DNA from 2 places in the Trichocoleus sp. Lan genome. Region 1 is predicted to be linked to the other one. Evidence: riboswitches for the same ligand, from Rfam matches in the RefSeq annotation. Region 1 holds a riboswitch; the other holds the start of a gene.
What was found. Region 1 has a riboswitch for cyclic di-AMP ahead of ntrB (nitrate ABC transporter permease). Riboswitches for the same ligand answer to the same signal wherever they lie in the genome.

Region 1 (8,510 bases):
CACTTTCTCAATGTGTTCTAGATTCGGAAGGTTATCACTCTCCTCCTGCTTCCGTTGTTGTTGGCGCAAAAATAAATCTGAGTAGCCAATAATGGAAGTAAGGGGAGTTTTCAATTCGTGGGCTAGATGAGAAAGGTTATCTTTATTCGCCCGAAGCAAACGAGTTAATTCTTGATTGGTCAATTTTAACTGACTTTGCAGCTGTTGGAGTTCGTGCAATCGCTCATCCATATAGCTTTTAAAACATTGAGCGATCGCTTCATCCACTACTGTATCAATCAGACGAATGACTCGGATTATCTCAATCGGTGATGAGTCTAGCAACTCTCCCTCTAAGGTGGAAACGATTGTCTCCCGTAAAATTCGGTATTCACGGACAATTTCTACTGGATCGTAACCTTGTTCAGCCCGAAGTATACCATGTTCTAAACTTGCATCTACTAACGACTGAACATCACTGTCTTGAAACTTAGAAAGTACAGTCGCTAATGCCTTGAGGACACGGGGGAGGCTGTCGCGCAAACCCTTGTAAGATAATTCTGCTGCGGTCTCAATTCGACTATCAGCACGGACAGCTTCAATCCATTTCTCTACAATCGTGGCAGATTTATCGATCAGTAATTGACTAAAATCCATCATTTTTTGGCGCTATTGACTCGTTTACAAATGCTCTCCATAGACTAAGATTAGCTTGGGGAGTAGCTAATTTGTTTTTCCTTCTTGTTTTCGCGCCCAAATACTTCGGCTATAAGCTCTTAAAATGTTTTTAATCAAAAGCCACCCTAAGGGTTAAAAACTTCATTTTCAGGCGCTCATTTCTTCCTGTACGCGGAGATTAGCGCAGGGAATTACTTCTATTAAAGCTAAGTTTTCAGTAAAAATTCTTGTTGGGTTAGTATGTATTTCTAGTTGGGAGTCTAGTAAGGCTTTAAACAATAAACGTTGACCAGGGAAAACAATCCGTTCAAAGCTTAAGTCTTGAGTATTATCAACTCTAACAATTTGAATCTTATTTGTGCAATTTGTATAAAAACAAAGTATTTGTTCGGAAGGTTCAGAAACTAAAGAGGAGAATACTGACATCATATTGGGTGCCTTGAACGAACGATAAAATTGGCTGATTAACAAGATAGATAATATAAACTTCGACTGCTTCAAGCGGCTTCTACCTAAAGATGGGGTTGAAGGAAGGCAAGATGTAGTAGAGAATACAAACATCACTAGAATGCCTCAAAAAGTTCGTAAACTATTGTGAATTTGATGGAGAAGCGATCGCTAGAAAGCTATGTCTTCGGAAAGGTGGACTGTCTTAAAAAGGCGTGCTAAACTTATCGGTTAATCCGAGTAAGTCAGCCTAATTCAGCGTCTTAGCAAGCGATCGCTCTGTATAAGCGCTGGAACGGAGGAACCAATTAATGGGGCGTATCTCTGCCAGGAGTAAGGCAAAAGGTGTAAGGCGGAATAAAAAACTGTTTATTTATCCTTCATCCCTTATCCATTAGAGAAGAGCATCTCTCAGCTCTAGCCCGTCAGCTAACTTCGTAGGCATTGAGAGGAGACTGAAGAGTCAGCATTTTTTGAAATGTTCTGAACTCATCAGTGTCCCCGGCTGGTACTGCTCTACTTTTTTGTACCTGAAGAGTGACTCTGAGGAGCTTCATAATGATATTGCAGCTGAATTTGTCTGCGATTGCAGTTGCTGGACAGGTAGCCTGGAAACGGGCAAAACCCGTTCTGATTCGGGATGTCGTCGTCCTCCCCGCCCTTGGTTTTTTAGGAATTCTCGTTCTGTGGTGGATTGTTGCGCTTTTCAAGCATGAATTAATACCCACCCCACCAGAGGCGTTCGTCAAGAATTTAGACTACATTCTGAACCCCTTTTACCGACGGGGTCCTGGCGATCTAGGGATTGGTTGGTTACTACTGGCAAGCCTTCGACGAGTATTGCTGGGATTTTTGTTAGGTGCAGTTGTTGCCATTCCCATTGGATTTTTGATTGGGATGTCCAAGCAAGCAATGATGGCACTCAATCCCATAATTCAGATTTTCAAGCCAGTATCGCCCCTAGCTTGGTTGCCCATTGCTTTAGCAATTTTTAACCTAGCAGATCCGTCAGCAATTTTTGTTATCTTCATTACCTCTTTGTGGCCCACCATTATTAACACTGCTCTCGGTGTTTCTAGCGTTTCCAAAGATTACCTCGATGTGGCAAGGGTGCTAGAAATGCCCCGTTGGCGACGAATTACCAAGATTATTTGGCCTGCGAGTTTGCCTTATGTCTTCACTGGTTTACGGATTAGTTTGGGAATTGCATGGCTGGTCATTGTCGCTGTAGAAATGCTCACAGGCGGCATCGGGATTGGGTTTTTTGTGTGGGATGAATGGAGTCGCTTAAACCTAAGCTCAGTATTTTTGGCAGTGGTAGTGATTGGGCTGACAGGACTACTGCTGGACTACGCCCTAGGCAAAGTTGAAGCTTTGGTTACTCACCGTCGCCCTAGGGCAACCTCTGTCTAATAATTTTCTGTAAACCTCTGTTAAGTAGGGATGATTCTGCTCTAACAGAAATCGCTAGTGTGAGCGAGACTCACGGCCGTCGTGGTAACGCTGACCGCTCAAACGAGTGGGTTGCGAGACGTAGTACCTACGGCGTCAATTTTTTCAGAGAACTCATGAGCAGTAATCGCTCAAACCTAGTGGCTTGAGCTGAGTGGAAATGGATCGCAAGGACGAATTATGAGTGACACCACAAACTGGACGCGACGAAAATTTCTGGAGGGTATGGGTGCCACAGCAGCAGGAATGGCACTATCATCTTGTGCGATTAGCGGCGATCGCTCAGCGAAAGGACTCACTGAAGAATCCGCATCCATCAAACAAGTCGTAGAGCCAGGATCGTTAGAAAAACCCGATCTGATTGTTGGCTATGTGCCGGTGAATGATTGTGCGCCGTTTGCGATCGCTTGGAAAAAAGGATTTTTCCGCAAGTACGGTCTCAACGTCCAACTTAATCGGGAAGCTAGCTGGGCAACCTCTCGTGACGGCGTAATTTTTGGTCGCACTGATGCCGCCCCCGTAGTCTCTGGTGCCGTCACCAACGCCAGAATCGGTGCTGAAGGCGCACGCCATGCCCCTCTCTGCGCCGCCATGACCATTCACCGACACGGTAACGCCATGACGATGAACCGGAAAATGTGGGAAGCAGGTTTGCGTCCCTGGCGGGAGTATAACGGCGATTTAGAAGCATTTGGGAAGGATTTCCGCAGCTACTTTGAGAAGCAGCCGCGAGAACAACGAGTTTGGGCAGTTGTCCTCAGTTCTGCCATTTACGAATACTTCGTCCGCTACCTATCCGCCGCCGCCGGAGTCGATCCCCTGAAAGAGTTTCGCGTCATCATCGTTCCCCCACCGCAAATGGTGACGAACGTGCGGATAGGAGCGATGCAAGCCTACATGGTGGCAGAACCTTGGAATACCCGCGCAATTACCGGAAATGAAGGTGTTGGTTTTACCTTCGCTCAAGGCAAAGAAATTTGGTTGGGACACCCAGATCGACTGCTGGGTGTGATGGAATCTTTCATCCAAAAAAATCCCAAAACTTATCGTTCCCTCGTCAAAGCGATGATTGAAGCTTGCCAGTATTGCAGCAAGCCTGAAAACCGCGAAGAAGTAGCAACACTTATTTCCGAGCGTTCCTTTACAGGTGCCAAACCCAAATTTACTCGTCCCGCAATTATTGGCGACTACAATTATGGCGGTTTTGATGGTAAAGCTCGGATTGCGAAAGCCGAGGACAGTACAATCTTCTTCGATATCCCCGACAACATTCCCAAACGTCCAGGAGAACATTCGACATTTCTCTGGCAATCTGAAAGTCTCTGGTTAATGACTCAAGCAGCTCGTTGGGGACAAATCAAAGAATTTCCAAAGAATGCAGAAGCACTTGCCAAACAAGGCTGGAGAACCGATCTCTATCGAGAAATTGCCGCAGAAATGGGCATTGAGTGTCCCCAAGAAGATTACAAAGTTGAAGTACCGGAAGTATTTATTGATAAGAAAGGTTTTGACCCCAGCGATCCTGTTGGATATGTCAATGGTTTTGAGATTCGGGCGAACCGTCCCACTCGTTTCTTTCTGTCTTAATTAGCTGCACTGGCTACAGTTCAAGCGGCTCGGCTAAGTTTTACTTTTTGGCAAAAGCCAGCCTCGTTCATACCTTTAAAATTCTCAAGAGTTCGTCCCCAGAAGGAGCATGATATGACTAAATCCACCTCATTCTCAACGGATGCCAATAATCAAAGTGTCAACCGCACTGGATTTCTGGAAATAGAAAATCTTTGCAAGTCCTATCCCACAGCAGATGGAGGTGAATTTGTTGTTCTGGATGGCATTAATCTTAGTGTGAGTGAAGATGAATTTATTTGCGTGATTGGTCACTCTGGCTGCGGCAAATCAACGCTTCTCAAAATGGTTGCCGGGTTAGAAAAACCGACTTCCGGCTCAGTGCAATTAGAAGGTAAAGAAATTCGTAAACCTGGTGCCGAGCGCATGATGGTGTTCCAGCACTATTCACTGCTGCCTTGGTTGACGGTGAAAGAAAATATCCGTCTGGCGGTCGATGAAGTGCTAAAAAATGCCTCTCGTGCTGAAAAAATTAGCATTGTGAACGAACACCTGGCAATGGTGAATTTAACAGCAGCTGCTGACAAATATCCCGATGAAATTTCTGGCGGCATGAAACAACGGGTGGGGATTGCTCGTGCCCTCGCAATTCGCCCCAAAATGTTGTTAATGGATGAACCTTTTGGGGCACTCGACGCCTTAACGAGAGGCAAATTACAGCAGCAGGTACTGCATATTTGGGAACATCAGCGGCAGGCAGTGATGATGATTACCCATGATGTAGATGAAGCGCTGTATATGTCTGACCGAATTATACTGATGACCAACGGCCCCCACGCGAAAATTGGGGAAATTTTGGACGTGCCTTTTAAGCATCCACGCGATCGCCAAGCCCTCCGCAACTCCCGCGAGTATTTTGAATTGCGTAACCACGCTTTGAACTTCCTCGATGAATATTTCAATCAAGACGAGTAGACGAGCCATTGGTCAACTGTTTATCAAAGAAAAAACAACTGAACTGGAAACACGCTCTATTGCGTTTCTAACCCATTAAAACCCTTACTTAAGTTCTTGCAAAGCTAGCCTAATTACTTCAGGAGGTTTGAGTTTGTGAATATTAAGTCAATGTTAGCCCGTCTTGAAAGCGCAATGGGTCGTCAGGATGTAGTTGAACAAATGGTATTACTACCAGAGCCAGCTTCCCCCACTTCCAAACGCGCTAACGCTGCTAAATCAATCAATTTAGTCGTGGGCTATAATCGCTCTCCTAGCAGTCAAACCGCTCTGGATCTTGCCCTATGGATTGCCCATCAAACCCGGTTAGTTACAAAGGCGCAAGTCACGGTTCAAGTCGTTTACGTTGTCGATGAAGAGCAAAGCAGCCATTGTCCACATATCTCTAACGAGGGCGATGCTAGACGCCCTTTAAGCCAACAGCTTCCCCTAGAGTCTCTAGAAGCATCGGCAAGAAAGTGTGCCACACCTGTTTTAACTCAACCTACCCCTGTGGAATTAGAAGCACGCACACGAATGACGGAGATAGATCCTTCCTATTTGAGGGCAATTTTCTATCAAACGAATCCTTTTGAGCAAGCAGATCGTATCCTATCGCAAGCCCGTTGTCTGGCTGAAGAATGGCGAGGTTCTTTCAAAGCTCATCTACGGTTTGGTTGCATTTCTACAGAACTCAGAAAAGTTGTTGAATCAGAAGCTGCGACTTTATTGTTGCTGGGCTGTACCTCTGCCAATCATCCAATTGTTCAGAAACTAGGTTGTAATTTTCCTTGCGCGGTGTTGGGTATTCCCAGCATCTTGAATTCACCGGATACTTCAAGTTGTTCCTCAGATTTCCAATCAGTTTAATCGTTGAGCGGAAATTTTTACATAGGAAATTAGAAGAAAACAATCGGGATTTAAATAATTTTGATTTGTTTCTACCTTTTACCTGTACCTGGAAAAGCACAATTAGCGATCGCCTAAAAGGTTTCTATTGCACTTCTATCTGATTTGTGAAGAGAGTCTCTTCTAAAAAACTCCGTTAGCGATCGCATAGCACTGCGGATGCGTTATTCTCCGCTTTAGATGCAAAGGAAGCGAAGAACACAAGCGATGATTTTACAACCTACAACAAAAATTAAAAGGCAAATGCATCAAGAAAATTGCTCCTTTCTTTAGCATTTTGCCTTTTTATTGTCTCAAGCCGACCATCGCTCAAGCCGACTATCGGCTCCTGAAAAAGAAATTCTGAAAATTAGTACTGAATCAGATGGAGTACATCACAAACCACACTATCGCTCTTTTGTCACTCTAGGCAGAGGAAAAGTGGAAATCGGTTGGCTCAAGAGCTGTGGGAACAACTCCCCTGAACCAATTCATAAAAGCAATTAAACCCTAAAAACCCGCATCTAGCTCAAGGATAGGAAATACTTTTAGCCAAATCTTCATAAGATTAAAAGCCACAAAAGGTCGGAGAATTAAACGTAGATAGCGCTAGCTCCTCCCGAAGGGAGGCTCGCCCTTGCATCAGACGGGAAAGATAGTGGTTTGCTGACGGCGGGTGAAATACTGGATTTGTACGCACGATCGGAGCGAACTGCCTTCGACACACCGCACAGTTCGTCTTTAAAAGCCGAATTGGTGGTTTTGAGTGCTTTTGACACGGGAAGAGGTCGGATTACAGGCGATGGCGTCATCAGGCTGTCTCGGGTTTTTATTTCCGCTAGAGTTCCTAGTGTTCAAGTGTCATTATGGGCGATCCCTGCTGCCCCCACTTCTTTCCTAATGACGAAGTTTTATAATAATCTCCAGGGAAATCCAGACCGAGCATCTGCACTGCGAAGTGCCATGTGAAAAACTCTGAAAACATACCTGAGCCCATTAGACTGGGCGGTATTTACCCTGATCGGCGAAGCGCAGTGAAGGGAAATATTTGAGTAAGATTGAAGTCAATACTTTTCGGTTAATCTCTCCCCAACCCATAATTATCTGTGTGAAGGGTAGAGCTACTAAGCGTTACCCATCGAACTCTTCTCAATGTTGTGGGTTGCGTTCCTCAAACGCCACGCCCCCAACGCGGAGAACTCATCTACACGGAGTGGCTTACCAGCCTACGAATGACAGGGTTTCATTCATTTCTCCGACTTAACTCCCAGCAATCCTCGATCTAGAAGCTCGTGCATCGGATTGTGAATTCTAGAAGACTTGAGGCGCGTATTGCACAAAGTGCATCTGAAGAGCGCGATCGCGTTTTTATTTAGATAAGGTCATATTCTTGCGGAAATCCTCGAACTCAGCATGTAGGGGCTAGCAAAAGCGGTAGTGACTTTTTGTCATTCATCTCGGAAAATTCCCAAATGAATGACAGACTTTTCGGATCGGTACAGCAAAGCCCTGGGCTATCATCGGCCCATGCGGTAACGTTTAAAAGAAAGGGGTACGTTTAAGGGCAGAAAGGGGTATACTCCGGAAGGGTATATGTTGCCGACTGAACTGCCCGAAATGGAGAATCGAAATTCGCCTACTCATCCGTTTTGGCGATGATTGGCACTTCACGATTGGCATAGACTCAAACAGTGTTACAGCCAATTAGTTTTATAGAAAAAATAATTTTACCATCCCCTAAAAGGAATGCGTTCGCCTATGGATTTTATATAGCTGTAGAGAGAAAAGTGCATTAACACATCTTGTTAAAATAAATGCATTAAAAATGCCTAAAATCTGCTTTTTGAGGATAGCTTGGAGATAAGGCTAGGCAGGGCAATCTAAATTTGGTTTTTTTGCCGCCTCGCCACTTTTCTAATTGAGAGTAGAAAAAAATCGGTGCATTCTTACCAAGTATCTGGCTACCTGCTACCTGCAACACAAGCTGGGGTGACAGTTCCAGAAGTGGCAACGAGCGACGTGTTTCTTCCCAGGAATTAGGCAAATGAAAGTCGCTGTATGTGAAATCAGTCTATTGCTGAAGGCAAGCTATATTAAAGTGAAAAAAGAAAAAGGAAAAAGGATAAAATATTTAGTTTTACCCTTGGCCTTTTGGATGTTGCCTGCGATCGCTCCAGGAGGCGTCGATTGGGCGATCGCGCAGGCACAAATTGTGCCAGATCAAGACCCCACCAACAGCACGAACACCATTGTCAATACCAATGGCAACAGTTTCGACATTACTGGGGGAAAAACCTCCAGTAATGGGGCAAACCTTTTTCACAGTTTCTCCGAGTTTGGGCTAAACGCCAACCAAGTTGCGAATTTTCTGTCGAACCAAAATATTAAAAATATATTGGGTCGCGTCACTGGCGGAAACCCCTCTATTATTAACGGTCTGCTCCAAGTTACGAATGGCAATTCCAATCTATTTCTAATTAATCCATCTGGCATTGTATTGGGTGCCA
Region 2 (8,510 bases), on a different contig from region 1:
ACCTGTGTAGGCTCCCATTTCTTCCCAGTGGATGTTTTGGGCACCCAGCTGCACGCGGCTACCGTGCAGATTTTTAGACATGATGCTCAAAGCAGTGAAAGGAGCCGCTAGGACTACTTCCCGCTCGTCTGGGGTTTCTTCTAGGTGAGACATGAATCCTTGCAAAAACTCCAGACTCTCGGTCTGAGTTTTGTACATTTTCCAATTACCGGCAATAACTATTTTCCGCACAGCTAACTCAGTCAAGTTCAGAATGCTAAAAACTGTAACCTCCAGTTTAGTACGGCGGGGGAACCCCTGCTTTAAAGGCGATCGCATTTACACTTTCTGGTCGCTAAAAGCGCAAATGTCAAGCGACGCGATAATTTCACCCCGCAATCCTTGCACGCCAACACTCGATCCGCAGGAGCGATCGCTCTGGGGATGCTGCTCTTAGCCGCTACTCACTTCAAAAATCTTTTTATTACTTTAGGTGGGTATTTACCCGAAAGATTCCCCCCTATCGTAGGATGTTTCTCAAAAAAACATAGGTTTAAAATTATACCAGAACGTAAATAAAAAACTTAAATTATTGGAGTAAATATGAAACTAAAATTTTTAGCAGCCGCAGCGATTCTGCTTCCCTTAGGCTTAGTTGCTCCCGTCCGAGCCGAAAATCCCGCTCATGTCAGACGATTAATCGAAACTAAGCAATGTCAGAACTGCGACTTGAAAGGAGCCAATCTTGTAAGTGCCCATCTCACGGGGGCTGATTTGAGAGGGGCAAACTTGCAGGGAGCTAACCTAGCGAATGCCAACTTAGAAGGTGCCGATCTAACGCAGGCTAATCTGGAAAAAGCTAATTTAACGGGTGTATTTGCAAATAGCGCCGATCTCCAGAAAGCCGACTTAAGTAGTGCCAATTTGAGAGAGGCTAACTTGATAAATGCTAACTTGAAGGATGCGGCTCTCGACAACGCGATTTTGCCGAATAACGTTAAATGGGATTAGTGGTTTTTTCACAACTAAATATTTGACAAAAATACAAAACTCGGTCAGAAACTGACCGAGTTTTGTTTTGAGCGATCGCTCAAAGCACAAATGCAGCAGTGCTAGGCTCTATCGTGCAGTCTTTGCCGAGAGCCGAGAAGCTTCTTCCTTCAGAATCCATGACGAAGACAAATCTTCTACAAAACTCTTCTGGCTTAAACTTGCAGCTTCAACTACTCTGACAATAAGTGTTGGTAAGTATGTGCTATTAACCATCTGATAGCCATAGCCAAAAACCTTGCCTGAGCGTCCGGTTTTCTTATGTAGTACGCTATCTCCGATATTCAGCATGATTTCAACTCTCCTAATTTTGTGATTTGCCGTTTTCTTACTACTTGAATTGCTCTCAAATGATTGGATGGATATCCCGCTTTTACCGACAATCCATCGATTTGGAATAAATTTGTTTAGGGTTGGGGAATAGAGTTCTTGCAAAAATATTGAGAACCTGTCCTAACTTTCGGAAACGAAGAGGGAGTCTCATTTCCTCCTTGCAAGGAACAAAGAAGATTGATTGTTTTTATTGCAAGAAACGCTTATACACTGAAAGCTCACAACGTTGGATGGAAACTCTTTTCTAGTGCCTTTTCTTGCTCGCTATCGGGATTAAAATCCCATCCCAAAGGACTCAGCACTTTTCAGGGGAAAAAATCTCAAGCGACTAGCTGCGGTTTGCTCGTAGATTCAACAGCAGCTTGGCACAGTAATTTGGTGTACAGATGGCTGAGTCGTAATGCCACGCTATTCCAGCTAAAGGCAATTTCTACCCGTTGGCGACCCATTTGGCCTAATTGGTCTCGCCAATCGGGATCGGCTAGGATGCGGTCAATCGCCTGTCCAAAGGCGACTTCATCTTTGGGAGGTACCAGTAAACCCGTTACCTCTGGCACTACGGTAAACTGCAAGCCGCCTACATTACTTGCAATTACCGGCGTCCGGGTAGCCATTGCTTCAATGGCAACTAAACCGAAGGGTTCGTAATGACTGGGGACAACACACACATCGGCAGCTGAGTAGTAGAGAGGCAAATCGTTATCTTCCACACGACCGGGGAAGCAAGTGAGATCGCCAATGCCTTCTTCAGCTACGATTTTCTCAATGCGATCGCGTTCAATGCCGTCACTCTGTCCCGGACGACTTCCGCCTGCGATGAGGAGCTTTAGGTCGCAAGACTTGCGTAAGCTTGATTTTGCTACAGCTCGGACTAAAGTTTCAATTCCCTTGCGCCGATCGAAACGACCCACATACAGCACTACTTTGGCGTCGCTGGCAATTCCTAGCTGTTGGCGTGCTTCTTGGCGCTGAATGGAACCAAATTTAACGATATCTGTACCGCAGGGAATCATTTCAATCTGTCCCTGAGTGGAAACAAGCGATCGCATTTGATCTTCTTCTTGCGGACTGGTAGCAATCACTCGATCGACTGTTTCCAGACACGCTTTTTCAACGGCAAGTCGTGTGGAAGCGATCGCTGGAATTTCGGAAACTGTACGATACTTTACCGCCCCCAGCGAGTGATAAGTATGTACCTGTATCAAAGGTTGGTGCTTTTTCAGTTCCATTCCCACCCAAGATGACAACCAATAATTGGTATGCACCAGGGTATATTGCCAACCTTCACGCTGCTGAAATGCCTGGAATTGTTCAACAAACTCTGGTAAATAGCAGAAGAGTCGATCCCGACTCATGAATTGGGCTGGCCCAGCGGCTAATCGGATTGTCTGGCAGTTAGGCGTATGCTGAACGACATCCAGTTGCTCCGGAGTGCTGCGGCGAGTGAACATATCCACCTGCCAGCCTTGCTCAGCGAGTGCTAATCCTACTTGACGCACATAGACATTTTGACCTCCAGCTTCTTCTTGCCCAATTTCTACCGCTGGATCGCCATCTACTGAAATTAAGGCGATACGATTTTTTTCAGTCAGTAACATCGGTTGATTTTCTCCTCATAGCTAGCGCACCTGCTCTCCTACGCCAGCAGTTGAAGCACGAAATGTGCCTCTACTCATAGTCGAGGGCAGGTACAACGAAGCGAACAGATACCAGCCAAGGACACTGATGAGATCGCGCAAATTCTACAAAATTGCTGACTCTTCAGTCTCCTCTCAATGCCGACGGAGTTAGCTGACGGGCGAGGACTGAGAGATGTCCCTCTCTGAGAAATTAAGAATGCAAAATTAAAAATTAGGATTACTATTTTTAATTTTTAATCTCTCATCGATAAGCCCCAAAATTTGGTTCCTCCGCTCCAGCTTCACCTTAATTAGATAAGGTACGTTTTTTAAAGTGAGATACTGGATTAGGCTGACTTATGTAGACTGACTGCAACCTTAACACTACAATTTAAAAATCGTCAACCTACCTTAAGATAGATGTTTTTTAATATACGATAATGATATCTATACTTACCCTCCAATCGTCAGACTTACGAGTCAAGCATTTGATGTGGGCGGATGGGGTCGATAGAGTACATTGGGCTAAGTAAAAAAACCATCAGCTAACTTTTGTTAGCGAACGTTCGCGCACAGCATTAACCTATACGACAAGAAATGCAACTCGTTATTAATAAAAGCTTTCTACATCTTTAACCTTCAGTCATTCGTTCAATATCAACCAACTCATAACTAAGAGTTAAAGACTACTAGAAACAACTCTTTACTGTTGCTATGATTCATCTAATTATAGTTTTTATAGCTCGGTGCTAAATCATTTTCAAACGCGAGATATTCGACTTATCGAAGAAGTCAGGAATCTGAACTCCTAGCTTGCAACTCAAATAGGATTGCTATAGCTACGGGATAATTAGATTAGATTTAATAACCGAATGGAATAGTAGTTGTTGAGGAAAAAAGCTCGGTTCAGCGATTAGCGGTTAGCAATTTCAATTCCTAATTGCTAACCGCTAATCGCTAATCGCTAAGTGCTTTTTTTTAACGACTTGCTGCCGCTTCACGAGCAGCTGCCGCTTCATCTGGGTGAATCCCCAAGCGCGTCAGATTAATCCGACCTTTGCTATCAATTTCCCGTACCTTGACAATGACTTCATCCCCGACAGCCACTTCATCTTCGACGCGACCGACTCGGTAATCAGCAAGTTGAGAAATGTGGATCATCCCTTCTTTTCCGGGAAGCACTTCCACAAACGCCCCAATTGGAATAATCCGGGTTACGCGACCAGCGTATACATCACCCTCATTCAGCCTCCGCGTCATCCCTTGGATGATGTTGCGGGCTTTCTTCGCCTTCTCGCCATCTACTGCTGAAATCGTGATTGTGCCATCATCCTCAATGTCGATTTTGGCACCCGTTTCTTCAGTGATGCTCTTAATCATCTTGCCTCCAGGCCCGATGACCATGCCAATAAGTTCTGGCTCAATCTTGAGCGTTAGCAAGCGAGGTGCATAAGGTGACATCTCGGTGCGGGGCTGGTCAATGGTTGCCAGCATTTTCTCTAAAATGTGCAGCCTAGCGCCCTTTGCTTGCTCGACGGCTTTGGCAATGATATCCAGAGGCAGTCCGCTGATCTTCATGTCCATTTGCAAGGCAGTGATACCAGTATCGGTACCTGCCACCTTAAAGTCCATGTCACCTAAGAAATCTTCAATGCCCTGAATATCCGTCAGAATGCGAACTTCCTCGCCTTCTTTAATCAGTCCCATTGCTGCGCCACTCACCGGCTTCGCAATGGGCACGCCAGCATCCATCAAAGCCAGGGTGGAACCACACACCGAACCCATCGAGGTGGAACCATTAGAAGAAAGAACTTCAGACACCACCCGAATCACGTAGGGGAACTCTTCCTTCGGCGGTAACACCGGCACGATTGCCCGTGCGGCTAGTGCCCCGTGACCAATTTCCCGACGACCGGGTGCCCGCATCGGCTTGGTTTCCCCAACAGAAAAGGGTGGAAAATTATAGTGATGTAAATAGCGCTTTTCATCTTCTGGATGCAGGTCATCTGCAAGATCCTGGGCATCGCCTGGGGTGCCAAGAGTACAAACAGATAACACCTGGGTCAGTCCTCGGTTAAACAAACCGCTACCATGAACCCGATTGGGCAACAGACCCACGCGACAAGAGACAGGGCGCACTTCATCAAGCTTGCGACCATCTACCCGGACGCTGTCTTCGACAATCTGACGGCGCATCAGCTTCTTGGTGATGTCTTTAAAGACGTTACTCACTGCTTTAGAGTTAGCCGCAGAAGCCACTCGGATGGGGTCGTCTTCAGCTAATTCTGCGATCGCTGCCAGGATTTGTGTCTCTTTGATCTGATCTAAAAGAGCATCGCGGCTATTTTTGTCGAGTTCAAATTTGGAGAGGACTTCTTTGATTTGGGCAGTCGCGCGATCGCGAATAAAATTCTCTAGGGTCGAATCGACTTCCGGCTGGATTTCTTGAACCAATTCAATCCCCAGTGCTGCCATGAGTTCTCGCTGCGCCTCAATCAAGTCGCGCACCGCCTCATAGCCGAAATCAATCGCCTCAATGACATCCTGTTCTGGCAGCTGATTCGCTCCAGCTTCCACCATAATCACGCCATCTGGAGAGCCTGCCACCACCAGATCCAAATCCCCCGCCTCAATCTCGGCGTAGGTAGGATTGATAATAAAATCATCCCCCACCAAACCAACCCGCACCGCTGCCATCGGTCCTTGGAAGGGAATCTGTGCTAAAAGCACCGCAATTGAAGCACCTGTTACCGCCAGAACATCCGGCGGTACCTGCTCATCCATCGACAGCGTGGTTGCTACTACCTGAATGTCATCTCTCAGCCAGGAAGGAAATAATGGACGCAGGGGACGGTCAATCAAACGACCCGTGAGCGTTACTTTTTCGGGGGGACGCCCTTCTCGTCGCAAGAAACCACCGGGAATCCGACCGGCTGCATAAAGCCTTTCTTCGTAATCTACCATTAACGGCAGGAAATCAATGCCTTCTCGGCCTCCGGAGCGAGTCGCCGTGACTAAAACTGCGGTGTCTCCTGACTGAATTAAAACTGAACCCCCAGCTTGAGGGGCAAGCAAACCCACCTTCAGTCGAATATCCCGTCCATCAAAGGATATTGACTTGTCTAGCTCTACCATGCGGTACTTTGTCCTTCTATCATTTTTCTTTATCTTTCGCAATCGTAGCACTTAGGTACTGGTGGTGCCTTTAGTGTAGATGACGGCATTCCGGAGACGAGGACGGACAGAGGAGTAAGGGCGCAGAGGATCGACGATAACAACTGACGGCTGATAAATTAGCGCAAAGAGCGGTACATCTTTAGGACGTCTCCTACTCGTCCCTGAGATAGTCCATCAAATAAATGTTCAGCGCTCAGAATCCGCCCGATTCTCTCAAATATTAAAGATTGTCACAATCGGATAGAAGGCGTGTTAATTGCCAAGACAAAATTGAACATCATCGCCGTGTAACCCTTAACGGCAGCTATTTCTAGCATTGATCTCCATCAACCTACTCATGCCTTGACCCCGCTCAAGCAGGTTGTACAATAAATCCAGCATTGCAGATGTAGCTGCACCGTCCGGGAAAGTTGGGCTTGAGATAGTAAAGCTCCCAAGATTTTCATCGGCGTTGGTGGATTTAGTGTGGTTGTCGGTGGCAACAAAAGCATCGTGGGTCATCCAGTAGGCAGCAAATTCTACTTTGGATAGAGGTTTACTTTTGCGATAAGTTTGACCCTCAATAATAATCAGATTCAGTAATTTTCTGACTGCATCTTGCTCAGAAGGAAACATCTGGTCGAGTTCGGCTTTAATCCCATTTGGCAAGAAGGTCGTTAAAAAAGTAAATAAATTTTAATTTTTAAGTAAAACTTGTAAAAAGTGATGCCTTTAATTTAGCTAAGGAAAAAGCATCGAATTATCTAATTGCTAATTTCTGCTCTAATAAACGTTAATAAATTGAGTTAATTCTCACAAAAAAAGCTTTTAAACATGGCAATTTTACACGGTAGTTGGCTCATTCAACCTCAGGGTGGTTATCTATTTGTTTGGGGAGAAATTTGGCGACCCATGACGCCTGCGATGTCTTCTCAACCCGATACAGTGGCATCCCATCCGATGGCGATGACGCAGGTAGAATTAATCGCTTTTTTGCGATCGCGTAGTCTCCTTGGAGAATCGCGCAGCCATGCGAAAAGTCGGGCTAATGAGAAATGGGACAAGAAAGCGATCGCTTTGCCCACCCAAATAGAGGCAGGAGATCCAGTTTGCCCACTGCTATCCACCAAAATGCTTTCAGACGGTGCGGATGCTTCAACCTTATCCTTACACCTCTGGCAAGTTGAAGGGCTATGTCTCGATCCTCTGGAAGCCATACAATTTTTGCAAGCGTTGCCCCTTGGCTCTTTTCAAGCATCTGATACTTATGTCGGGGGAGATTTACGCTTTTGGGCACAGGTTAGCCGCTGGATTTTGGATCTTCTGGTGCGATCTAAGTTTTTACCAACCCTGCATCGGCAGTCAGATGGTACTGTTGTCGCCGCTTGGCAACCTCTACTCGATAGTGGGTTAGATCAAGCGCGTTTGGAAAAGTTTACCCAGCTCATGCCCTCTGCCTGCCGCACTTATCAACACTCGGAGGTTAGTGGTAAAGAAAAACCTAAAGAACAACTAGATCCAGAAGAACCCAAGGAATTACTCTTAGGATTCTTAGGCAGTGCGATCGACGCACAAGTGCGTTCGAGTGCTGGGAATTCTGCCTTACCCGCAGTAGAACCGATAGTGCAGGAGTGGTTGCAAGCCCTTTCTACCGCATCCAATACCCTCAAAACAGAACCGGCGGCAATTGGACGCTTGGAAGCAGCCTTTCAGACTTGGACATCGCCAGTACGAGATCATTTACTCGCCCCGGTGTTCGCTAGCGGGGAATTGAGAACCCGCCAATACCAACAAAACCGATTTCGCACCTGTTTCCTTCTCCAACCACCTGATACAGGTGATGAGAATTGGAGTTTAGAATACTTTCTCCAGGCAACGGGCGACCCAGAATTTTTGGTGAATGCAGAAACTATCTGGAACCATCCCTTAGAGCGTTTGGTCTTCAAAGGTCGCACAATTGAGCATCATCAGGAGACTTTTCTGAGTAGCTTAGGTCTGGCTGCCCGACTTTATCCTCCCATTGAATCCAGCTTGCATGAACGTCGCCCACAGTCTTGTCGCTTGACACCCGTACAGGTATACGAATTTATCAAGGCGGGTGCATGGCGACTCAAAGACAGTGGATTGGGAGTCGTGATGCCGTCTAGTCTGATGCCTGCGGAGGGAGAAAATAGGCACTTGGGGCTGAAAATTCGCTCTAGCACCACACCGGGCAAAGGTCAGTCGGGATTGCAAAGCTGGCTGTCTTTCGAGTGGGAATTAGCAATTGGCGATCGCACGATTTCTAAACAAGAATTTGACCGCCTAATCGCTCTGCAAAGTCCGCTAGTGCAAGTGAATGGGGAGTGGATAGCCCTGCAACCCTCCGATGTG

Region 2: linked by a shared signal. The riboswitch ahead of NDA03_RS10600 (glycosyltransferase family 1 protein) and the one ahead of ntrB (nitrate ABC transporter permease) in region 1 are both predicted to bind cyclic di-AMP.

Annotation. Positions count from the first base shown of each region.
Region 1 is NZ_JAMPKA010000013.1:32,436-40,945, forward strand. Features, by position in the region: gene NDA03_RS13215 (sensor histidine kinase) at 1-636, opposite strand, end outside; gene NDA03_RS13220 (DUF1830 domain-containing protein) at 805-1,218, opposite strand; cyclic di-AMP (ydaO/yuaA leader) riboswitch at 1,342-1,563, shown strand; gene ntrB (nitrate ABC transporter permease) at 1,663-2,517, shown strand; gene NDA03_RS13230 (ABC transporter substrate-binding protein) at 2,737-4,143, shown strand; gene NDA03_RS13235 (nitrate ABC transporter ATP-binding protein) at 4,258-5,097, shown strand; gene NDA03_RS13240 (universal stress protein) at 5,233-5,985, shown strand; partial or broken gene NDA03_RS13245 (CHAT domain-containing protein) at 6,631-7,041, shown strand; gene NDA03_RS13250 (CHAT domain-containing protein) at 8,048-8,510, shown strand, end outside.
Region 2 is NZ_JAMPKA010000009.1:170,413-178,922, forward strand. Features, by position in the region: gene tpiA (triose-phosphate isomerase) at 1-231, opposite strand, end outside; gene NDA03_RS10585 (hypothetical protein) at 254-436, shown strand; gene NDA03_RS10590 (pentapeptide repeat-containing protein) at 583-990, shown strand; gene NDA03_RS10595 (hypothetical protein) at 1,099-1,464, opposite strand; gene NDA03_RS10600 (glycosyltransferase family 1 protein) at 1,683-2,960, opposite strand; cyclic di-AMP (ydaO/yuaA leader) riboswitch at 3,124-3,314, opposite strand; gene NDA03_RS10605 (polyribonucleotide nucleotidyltransferase) at 3,960-6,116, opposite strand; gene NDA03_RS10610 (hypothetical protein) at 6,453-6,806, opposite strand; gene NDA03_RS10615 (DEAD/DEAH box helicase) at 6,972-8,510, shown strand, end outside.